Regions from separate parts of the Erwinia sp. PME.40.26/001 genome, predicted to be linked through region 1. Evidence: predicted binding sites of a transcription regulator. Region 1 holds the regulator's gene; each other region holds the start of a gene.
The links. The regulator LexA, encoded in region 1, represses DNA repair genes until DNA is damaged. The targets are predictions, from matches to a motif close to TNCTGTATGTACATACAGNA.
Positions count from the first base shown of each region.

Region 2: mutH (DNA mismatch repair endonuclease MutH) is a predicted target of LexA. The motif match lies at 1,959-1,978, and genes of this name have one in related genera.
Region 3: ACZ3HG_RS01810 (metal-dependent hydrolase) is a predicted target of LexA. The motif match lies at 1,694-1,713, and genes of this name have one in related genera.

Region 1 is NZ_JBVHNP010000015.1:29,353-32,632, forward strand. It holds gene plsB (glycerol-3-phosphate 1-O-acyltransferase PlsB) at 1-528, opposite strand, end outside; gene ACZ3HG_RS22315 (diacylglycerol kinase) at 656-1,024, shown strand; gene lexA (transcriptional repressor LexA) at 1,131-1,739, shown strand; gene dinF (MATE family efflux transporter DinF) at 1,826-3,148, shown strand.
Region 2 is NZ_JBVHNP010000002.1:501,118-504,397, forward strand. It holds gene ACZ3HG_RS09775 (YgdI/YgdR family lipoprotein) at 1-71, opposite strand, end outside; gene ACZ3HG_RS09780 (TerC family protein) at 240-950, opposite strand; gene mutH (DNA mismatch repair endonuclease MutH) at 1,039-1,725, opposite strand; gene rppH (RNA pyrophosphohydrolase) at 2,411-2,938, shown strand; gene ptsP (phosphoenolpyruvate--protein phosphotransferase) at 2,951-3,280, shown strand, end outside.
Region 3 is NZ_JBVHNP010000001.1:322,199-325,478, reverse strand. It holds gene ACZ3HG_RS01820 (MFS transporter) at 1-609, shown strand, start outside; gene kduD (2-dehydro-3-deoxy-D-gluconate 5-dehydrogenase KduD) at 819-1,580, shown strand; gene ACZ3HG_RS01810 (metal-dependent hydrolase) at 1,732-2,313, shown strand; gene ACZ3HG_RS01805 (L-cystine transporter) at 2,487-3,280, shown strand, end outside.

The sequences.
Region 1 (3,280 bases):
ATGGCGCAGTGACACCATCGGCGAGAAGCGCACGAAGCTGTCGCGGCCCAGCCAGAGCACGGCAAAGAATTTCTGAATGCCGTTCAGCATCCGCAGATGCGGCTGATCGTCACCCTGAACTTCGCGGCCAGGTGCACGGCCAAACATCACCGATACCGGCACCATCTGCACATCCAGTTCGGGATGGTTACGGTGCAGGTCGAGATATTCGTGGAACAGCTTGACCGACTGCAGATTCGGCACAAAATACGGGAATACGCGTGGGCCATCATGGATAAACACATGACGGGGCAGGACCGTGCCGTCAATCTCCAGCGGTTCCAGGGGATCGGGAAGGTCCTGTTTGCGACACTGCTCACGCAGGGCAAGGAGATCCGCCTTTGAATCATAAGGCAGCACATACATAATAGGACGCGACGTATCAAGCCCCAGTTCGGCAACCGGTTCAGCCGGGATTGCCTTACTTTTTACCAGTAATTTAACTGGCAGATTCAATAAGTTATAATATAAATTACGCCAACCTGACATAGACAACATGAAGCCTCTTGTTAGCAAAGCGCCGCAAGCATACCAGAAAGCGCCAACAGAATCTGTGGTGTTGAAAAACCTGTAGTTCCACTCATTGACGTTAAACTTCTCAAAGGGTTCCCTGATTATGGCAAATAATGTCACCGGACTGACACGAATCATAAAAGCGGCTGGCTACTCGTGGAAAGGCATCCGCGCGGCCTGGCAGCATGAAGCGGCCTTTCGCCAGGAAGCCGTGGCGGCCATTATCGCTATTGCCATCGCCGTCTGGCTGGACGTCGATGCGGTCACCCGGGTGTTGCTGATAGGGTCGGTGGTGATGGTGATTATTGTGGAAATCCTCAACAGCGCCATCGAAGCCGTCGTTGACCGTATCGGCAGTGAAATTCATCCGCTGGCCGGGCGGGCGAAAGACATGGGGTCTGCGGCGGTACTGTTGGCTATCTTGCTGGCCATGTTTGTCTGGATCATGCTGTTAGTGCCGCATTTGCGATGAGTTTTCCAAAAATCGCCACAAACGGCATTTCGCCCAACTTTAGGTTTTCAATGTCTAAATACCTGTATATACTCACAGTCGACTGTATAAACAACCAGGGGGCGGGATGAAAGCACTAACGGCAAGGCAGCAGCAGGTCTATGACCTGATTCGCGACCACATTAATCAAACCGGCATGCCACCAACGCGCGCGGAGATTGCTGCGCAGCTCGGTTTCCGTTCCCCGAATGCGGCTGAAGAACACCTGAAAGCGTTAGCGCGTAAAGGCGTGATTGAGATCGTATCCGGTGCGTCGCGCGGTATTCGCCTGATGATGGAAGAAGAAGACGGTCTTCCACTGATTGGCCGTGTCGCAGCAGGTGAACCTCTGCTGGCAGAACAGCATATTGAAGGCCACTATAAGGTTGACCCTGACCTGTTTAAGCCCGGCGCAGACTTCCTGCTGCGTGTCAGCGGAATGTCGATGAAAGACATCGGCATTATGGACGGCGATCTGTTAGCCGTGCATAAAACAGAAGATGTGCGCAATGGCCAGGTCGTGGTGGCGCGCATTGACGATGAAGTGACGGTAAAGCGTCTGAAAAGGCAGGGGAATACGGTGCAACTGCTGCCCGAAAACCCGGACTTCAAACCGATCATCGTTGACCTGCGCCAGCAGACGCTGACGATCGAAGGCTTGGCTGTCGGTGTGATCCGCAACGGCAACTGGCTGTAACCGGTACTTCACTCCCCGCTAAATGCTGTGTGCTGCTTAAGTGGCGCACAGCATCGTCAGTGAGGGTTTTTCGCTGATGGACTCCGATGACACTGCTCACCCCCGCAGATAAAAGCCTCTGGCGGCTCGCCCTGCCGATGATCCTCTCTAATATCACTGTGCCTCTGCTAGGCCTGGTCGATACAGCCGTGATTGGCCATCTCGACAGTCCCACGTATCTGGGCGGTGTCGCGATTGGCACGACTATTACCAGCTTCCTGTTTATGCTGTTGCTGTTTTTACGCATGAGCACCACCGGCCTGACGGCACAGGCTTTTGGCGCTAACGATAAACAGGCCCTGGCGCGTGCGCTGATGCAGCCGCTGCTGCTGGCACTTTGTGCCGGGCTGCTGTTTGTTGTGCTGAAGCAGCCGATTACGCACCTGGCGCTCGGGGTAACGGGTGGTAGCGATGACGTCCTGCAGCAGGCCGCACTGTTTATGCAAATACGCTGGCTCAGTGCGCCGGCGACGCTGGCGAATCTTGTGCTTTTGGGCTGGCTGCTTGGCGTACAGTATGCCCGGGCACCGGTCATCCTGCTGGTCGTCGGCAATCTGGTGAATATCGTGCTCGACCTCTGGTTTGTCATCGGGCTGAAGTGGGGCGTGCAGGGGGCCGCAGCGGCAACGGCAATAGCGGAATACACCAGTCTGATCGTCGGACTGCTGCTGGTATGGCGGGTTATGGTGATGCGCGGTCTGTCGCTGCGCCTGATGTTAAGGGCCTGGCGGGGAGATGTGGCGCGACTGCTGCGTCTGAACCGCGACATCATGCTGCGCTCACTCCTCTTGCAGGTCTGCTTTGCCTCGCTGACCCTGTTTGGCGCACGCCTCGGCAATGACGTCGTGGCGGTCAATGCCGTACTGCTGATGTTTCTTACTTTCACTGCTTACGCGCTGGACGGTTTCGCCTATGCGGTGGAAGCCTGTTCCGGTGAAGCGTATGGTGCGCGCAACAGCCGGCAGTTACTGAGCGTGTGGCATGCGGCCTGTCGGCAGTCTCTGGTGGTTGCGCTGGGGTTCTCCCTGCTTTATGCCCTGGCGGGTGAGCACATTGTCGCGCTACTGACCTCCCTTGAACCGCTGCGCCAGCTTGCCGACCAGTATTTGTGGTGGCAGGTGGTGATGCCGCTGGCGGGCGTGGGCTGCTATCTGCTGGATGGGATGTTCATTGGCGCAACCCGCGCCAGGGAGATGCGCAACAGTATGGCAGTCGCCGCGCTGGGCTTTGGACTGACGCTGTGCAGCGTTCCCTGGCTGGGGAATCACGGCCTGTGGCTGGCTATCACGCTGTTTCTGCTGCTGCGCGGTGTCACGCTGTGGGCGGTCTGGCGGCGGCACTGGCGTAACGGCACGTGGTTTATGCCCTGAAACATTTTCTTACGTAAGGTACCGCTTCGCCAGCTTACTGATTTGGCTCTTTTTTTAGGGTTTTTCAGTACGACAGACAGGGTGTTTACGGCTTGAGTGCGATTTCTCTACTACAATTATCTCTGTGTCAGG
Region 2 (3,280 bases), on a different contig from region 1:
ACGTAGTCGCTGCTGCATCCGGACGTTAACACGGCCAGGCCGACGACTGCTGCACCCAAAATCCACTTCATACTTTTCTCCCCTCTTCATTACTCAACCGGTATCAGTGTAGTAATAAACTAATTTCCCTGTAACGATAATAGTATGAGTCTGAAAATAGACGTTGCGCACAACGTACCATTGACATGTTGACCTCATTATACCTTGCCCGGCCAGTGCGGGCGGGCAGGGCGATAATTTTACAGAGGACGCTTTTTATTGCGTGCCAGATTAAGGCATTCCACGGCCATGGAGAAGAACATAGCAAAGTAGATATAGCCTTTTGGAATGTGAATACTGAAACTTTCCAGCATCAGGGTGAAGCCGACCAGGATCAGGAACGCCAGCGCCAGCATTTTTACCGACGGATGACGGTCAACGAACTCACCGATAGCCCGGGCGGCAAACATCATCACCAGTACGGCAATCACCACGGCAGCCATCATGATAATCAGATGGTCGGAAAGACCGACGGCAGTGATCACTGAGTCCAGACTGAAGATGATATCCAGCACCATAATCTGCACGATGGCCCCGAAAAACGAATGCACTTTCGTCGTGTGTTCGCCACCTCCGCCCTCGATCGTTTCATGGATCTCCATGCTCGACTTCCAGAGCAGGAACAGCCCACCAAACAGCAGGATCAGATCACGGGCTGAGAAAGCGTGATCCATCAGGGTAAACAGCGGGTCGGTCAGACGAATAACCCAGGCAATAGAGGCCAGCAGACCAAGGCGCATTAACATGGCACCGGCCAGACCAATACGGCGGGCGGTATTTTGCTGATGCGCCGGCAGTTTGGCGACGACCAGCGAGAGGAAAATAATGTTATCTATCCCGAGAACAATCTCGAGGATCGTTAGCGTGCCCAGCGCGAGCCAGGCATTGGGATCGGCAATCCATTCAAACATGTTAAAAGCACACCTTAAACTTAAACGAAAGCTAAACGACGATTATACGCAAGGTTGACGACAGTGGGAAAATCTTTAGGACAATTTCTTAAAGAAGAAAATGCCGGGCCAGCAGCGGTGCAGTGAAGGTTTTTTTCAGATAAAAGCCGCGTGGGAGCGTCATGATGGGCTGGCCATCACGACCGATGCCCTCCGTCAGCGCCTTGCTGTTAGCCGCCTTGGGGCGGATTTGCAGTACTTCTCCATGCCGTGCGGTGATCTGTTCGACCTGGCCTAAGACGATCATATCCATCAACTCTTCCCAGTCGCGCTGCAGGCGCTGTTCCTCGCTGGCGTCGGGGCTCCACAGCAGGGGAGCGCCCACGTGACGTTGCGCCAGCGGGATGGCACGATCCCCTTCTACCGGGATCCACAGCACTCGCGTCAGTTTATGGCGTACGTGGCTGTTCTGCCAGGTGACGCCGCTGTTTCCGGTCAGCGGGGCGACGCAGACAAAGGTGGTTTCCAGCGGGCGGCCGGCGGCATCTACCGGGATGGTTTTTAGCTCAACGCCGATGCCGGCGAAGTCCTGCTCGGGTTTACTGCCTGCGCTGGCACCCAGATAACGTTCGAGCAGAAGCCCCACCCAGCCTTTGTCGCGCTTAAGATCGCGCGGCACGGGCAATAAGATCTGCTGAGCCAGTTCGCCGAGCGTATACCCGGCCAGCGCAGAGGCACGAGCCAGCAATTCTTCTTCATCCTGTGGAGGAGGAACGATGTGATACGGGTTAGTCATCATAAAGCCTGAGTTCTGTTCAAAAAATAGCCGCGTTTTGCCCACACAGGGAATCTGACTTACTCATCTGGGGAAAACACCAATAATAGCATGATAAACCATGTTTTTTTATTCCTTCATCCTCGCGAATTCACCCTGCTTCCCGTAGTTTTACCCGGGTTGCCACCGACAATGAACAGGATCACCGGGGTACTTATCCACAGAAAAGTGGGATAACTTCCCTTTTACAATAATACTGTTTCCATTTACAGCCTTGACGGCACGGTTTTTACCCCGTTTTGCGGTTTTCATGCCCAACTAATCGGCATATTCTGTGGATAACGTAGTAAGCGTTCGATCTTTCACCAGTTGACGATCCGGGCCAGATGACAAAGCGATGACAGCCGGGGGAAATGCTGTGATTAACGTCAAAACCTAATGATTAATATGGGTTTATTCTGAGTTTAAAAAACGGCGCTTTATCAGCGACAGAAAGTTTTCCCCATCTGTTAACAGAGTTCTGCACAAAGCTATCCACAGAAAACGTGAATAAGATCGCCTTTTTCTCCGCGTTTCTGTTTATAACTTTGTCAAAATGGACAAGTTATCCCAGCCTGGCATCGTCACATCGCCTGAAACCAGTGGTTTACCGTCTGTAAGGAGTATGAAACAATCAGAACATCCAGTTTTAGTTTGAGGTAGTCCGGTGATCGATGATGATGGCTACCGCCCGAATGTTGGTATCGTAATTTGTAACAAGCAGGGACAGGTGCTGTGGGCCAGACGATTTGGTCAGCACTCCTGGCAGTTCCCCCAGGGCGGTATTAACCCGGGGGAAACGGCGGAGCAGGCGATGTACCGCGAACTTTTCGAGGAAGTCGGTTTGAACCGCAAGGATGTCCGCATCCTTGCATCTACCCGTAACTGGTTACGATATAAGTTGCCAAAACGTTTGGTGCGTTGGGACACAAAGCCGGTTTGTATCGGCCAAAAACAGAAGTGGTATCTTCTGCAGCTGATGTGCAATGACGCGGATATCAATATGCAAACCAGCAGTACCCCAGAGTTTGATGGCTGGCGGTGGGTGAGTTTCTGGTATCCGGTTCGCCAGGTGGTCTCCTTTAAGCGCGACGTGTACCGACGCGTGATGAAAGAGTTTGCCGGCGTGGTTATGCCCCTGCAGGAGAATACCGTACAACGGAATACGCCAGGTTTTCGACGGAAGAGAGGTTAAGCCACGTAGATTATGCTCACACAGCTACGCGAAATAGTTGAGAAAGTGGCGGCAGCGCCCCGGCTTACCGAGGCGCTGGATATTTTGGTTAACGAAATCTGTCTGGCGATGCAAACCGAAGTGTGTTCGGTCTACCTCGCGGATCACGATCGTCGCTGCTACTACCTGATGGCTACGCGTGGGCTAAAAAAGCCGCGTGGGCGCACCGTCGCCCTGGCCTTTGATGAAGGGATTGTCGGGCTGGTGGGTCGACTGGCCGAGCCGATCAACCTTGCTGATGCGCAGAGTCACCCCAGTTTCAAATACATTCCCTCCGTAAAGGAAGAGCGTTTTCGCTCCTTC
Region 3 (3,280 bases), on a different contig from region 1:
CGCCGCCGCCACGGCGTCGCTAATCCTTTTGCCCTGCTGCGTCAGCCTCAGGTTGCGCTGGGCATGGCGGGGATCCTGTTTCTGTTTATGGGACAGTTTGCCCTCTTTACCTACCTGCGCCCGTTACTGGAGGAGGTCACGCGGGTATCGGTCACCCAACTTTCACTGATTTTATTCGCGCTGGGGGGATTTGGCCTTGTCGGTACGTGGCTGATAGGGCGCTTGCTTCAGCACAGGCTTTACGCATGGCTGGTAGCCATTCCGCTTGCCATGGCACTGATCGCCATACTGCTGATTGTGATGGCCGATGCGGTGATCCCCGTCAGTCTGCTACTGGCTTTCTGGGGTCTGATCGCCACACCGGCCCCGGTCGCCTGGGGTGTCTGGCTCAGTAAGGCGCTGTCGGAGAATGCCGAAACCGGCGGTGGGCTGATGGTGGCCACTATCCAGCTGGCCATCACCGCCGGCGCCGGACTGGGCGGCATCCTGTTTGATGCCTCTGGCTGGTGGAGCCCTGCGGCACTGGGGGCGGGTTTACTGGTTACGTCGGCCGGTTTCGCCCTCGCGGCCCAAAAAAACGGCAACGCCGTGCGATCGTCCCGGCGCTGATCCCTGCGCCAGGTGCTGGTGAAACGGTGCCTGGCGCAGCGCAGCTCTCGCCTTTTATCCATTTCTAACGATTAACATTAAAAATAATAAAACATCGTTTCATTTTTGTTGTAATCAATCCACCATGTGCCTATGCTTCCTGTACCGGCCCGCGCGCCCCGTTCTGCTGTTTTCACTGCGCGTGCCCACTGACCTATAAGGAAGCCAGGATGATCCTGAATACATTTAATCTTGAAGGCAAAGTGGCCATGATCACCGGCTGCAACACCGGTCTTGGCCAGGGAATGGCGCTGGGTCTGGCTCAGGCGGGATGCGATATTATTGGCGTCAATCGCTCAGCCGCCAGTGTAACCGCAGAAAAAGTCGCCGCGACCGGACGTCGTTTTATCAGTATTACGGCGGATCTGTCCGACAACCGGTGTATCGACAGCGTGATGACGCAGGCGCTGGCCGCCTGTCCCCGGCTGGATATTCTGGTCAATAATGCCGGGATTATTCGCCGGGCAGACGCACTGGACTTCACGGAAGCTGACTGGGATGAGGTGATGAACCTCAACAGCAAGACGCTATTTTTCCTGTCACAGGCGGTTGCCCGCCGTTTTATCCGGCAGGGGCACGGCGGTAAGATCATCAATATCGCCTCGATGCTGTCGTATCAGGGCGGCATCCGTGTGCCTTCATATACTGCGTCAAAAAGCGCCGTACTGGGGCTGACCCGCCTGATGGCCAACGAATGGGCTGCGCACGGGATCAACGTCAATGCCATCGCTCCGGGCTATATGGCCACCAACAACACCGAACAGCTGCGCGATGATGAAGAACGCAATCAGCAGATCCTGCAGCGTATTCCCGCCGGCCGCTGGGGCCAGAGCAGCGATATGATGGGGCCGGTGGTGTTTCTCGCCTCGCCGGCCTCTGACTATGTCAACGGTTTCACCCTGGCCGTCGACGGCGGCTGGCTGGCTCGCTGAACCTGAACGGTACGAGAGGGCGCGACCGCCCTCTTGTTCAACTTACGATCCATCACACTTTATTTATCTTTCGTTACAGCGTCACATATTTATTCTACTGTATATATTCCCTATACTGGATACATTGACAGTTATGTAGCCAGGTATTCTCATGACGGCCGAGGGCCATCTTATCTTTGCCATTGCCAGCGCTATTTTCGCCAAGCGTGCTGAACTGACGCCGGTGCTGGCCAGCGCTGACTGGTGGCATATCATTCCGGCCACGCTGCTCACCTGCCTGCTGCCGGATATCGACCACCCGAAATCCTTTCTGGGGCAGCGCCTTGCATGGCTGTCGCACCCCATCGCGCGGGCGTTTGGCCACCGGGGCTTTACCCACAGCCTGCTGGCGGTGGTCGGTGGCGTGGCTCTGCTGCAGTTGAAACTGCCGTCGGGCTGGCTGATCCCGGCCGATGCCTTCCAGGGGATGGTGCTGGGTTACCTCAGCCACATCGTTGCCGATATGCTGACGCCCGCTGGCGTGCCGCTGCTGTGGCCGTGCCGCTGGCGCTTCCGCCTGCCCCTGCTCCGAAGCCAGAAAGGCAATCAGCTCGAACGCGCCCTGTGCCTCGCCCTGGTGGGCTATGCCATCTGGTTCCCCCCCGGCGCGCTGCCTTTTGGTGCATCAGACTGGACCAGCCAGGTAGTCAGCTCTGCACAAAATCACATCGAGCGCTTTATAAAGCAGCAATAAGCTGAAAAAACGGACAAATATGTGCAAAAAATTATAAATCATTCCGTTTGGATATAAGGCCGCACCACCACTAACTGATACCATTCCGTCACTGGTTTACTTACTGCGCGCCAGAAATTAACTGCCGCAGGCATGACTACACCGTAGTCCGTTTTTTTTTGGAGATATTGGGAATGAATTTTCCACTGATTATTAACCTGGTGGTGTTTGTTGCACTGCTGCTGCTGGTGGCCAAAGCCAGCCGCACGGGCTGGAGTCTGTCGAAAAAAGTGCTGGTTGGCCTGGTGGTCGGGGTCCTTTTCGGCCTGGCGCTGCATATCATCTATGGTGAAAACAGCCCGGTGATTAAAGAATCGGTCAGCTGGTTTAACCTCGTGGGTAACGGTTATGTCCAGCTGTTACAGATGATCGTGATGCCGCTGGTCTTTGCCTCTATTCTCAGCGCCGTAGCGCGCCTGCACAATGCCTCTTCGCTGGGCAAAATCAGCCTGCTGACCATTGGCGTACTGCTGTTTACCACTGCCATTGCGGCGGCGGTCGGGGTGTTCGTGACCTGGCTGTTCGGTCTCAATGCCAGCGGTCTGGTGCAGGGTGCGCAGGAAACCGCGCGCCTGGCTGCCATTCAGAGTAACTATGTCGGCAAGGTTGCTGACCTCAGCGCGCCGCAGCTGCTGCTGTCGTTTGTGCCGAAAAACCCGTTTGCCGATCTAACCGGGGCCAGTCCGACCTCTATTATCAGCGTGGTGATCTTTGCGGCGTTCCTCGGTGTCGCCGCCCTGCAGCTGCTGAAAGATGACGTTGAGAAAGGTCAGCGCGTACTGAAAGCCATCGATACCCTGCAGGCCTGGGTGATGAAACTGGTTCGCCTGATTATGAAGCTGACCCCTTACGGCGTACTGGCACTGATGACCAAAGTCGTTGCCACTTCTAACCTCAGTGACATTATCAAGCTGGGGAGCTTTGTGCT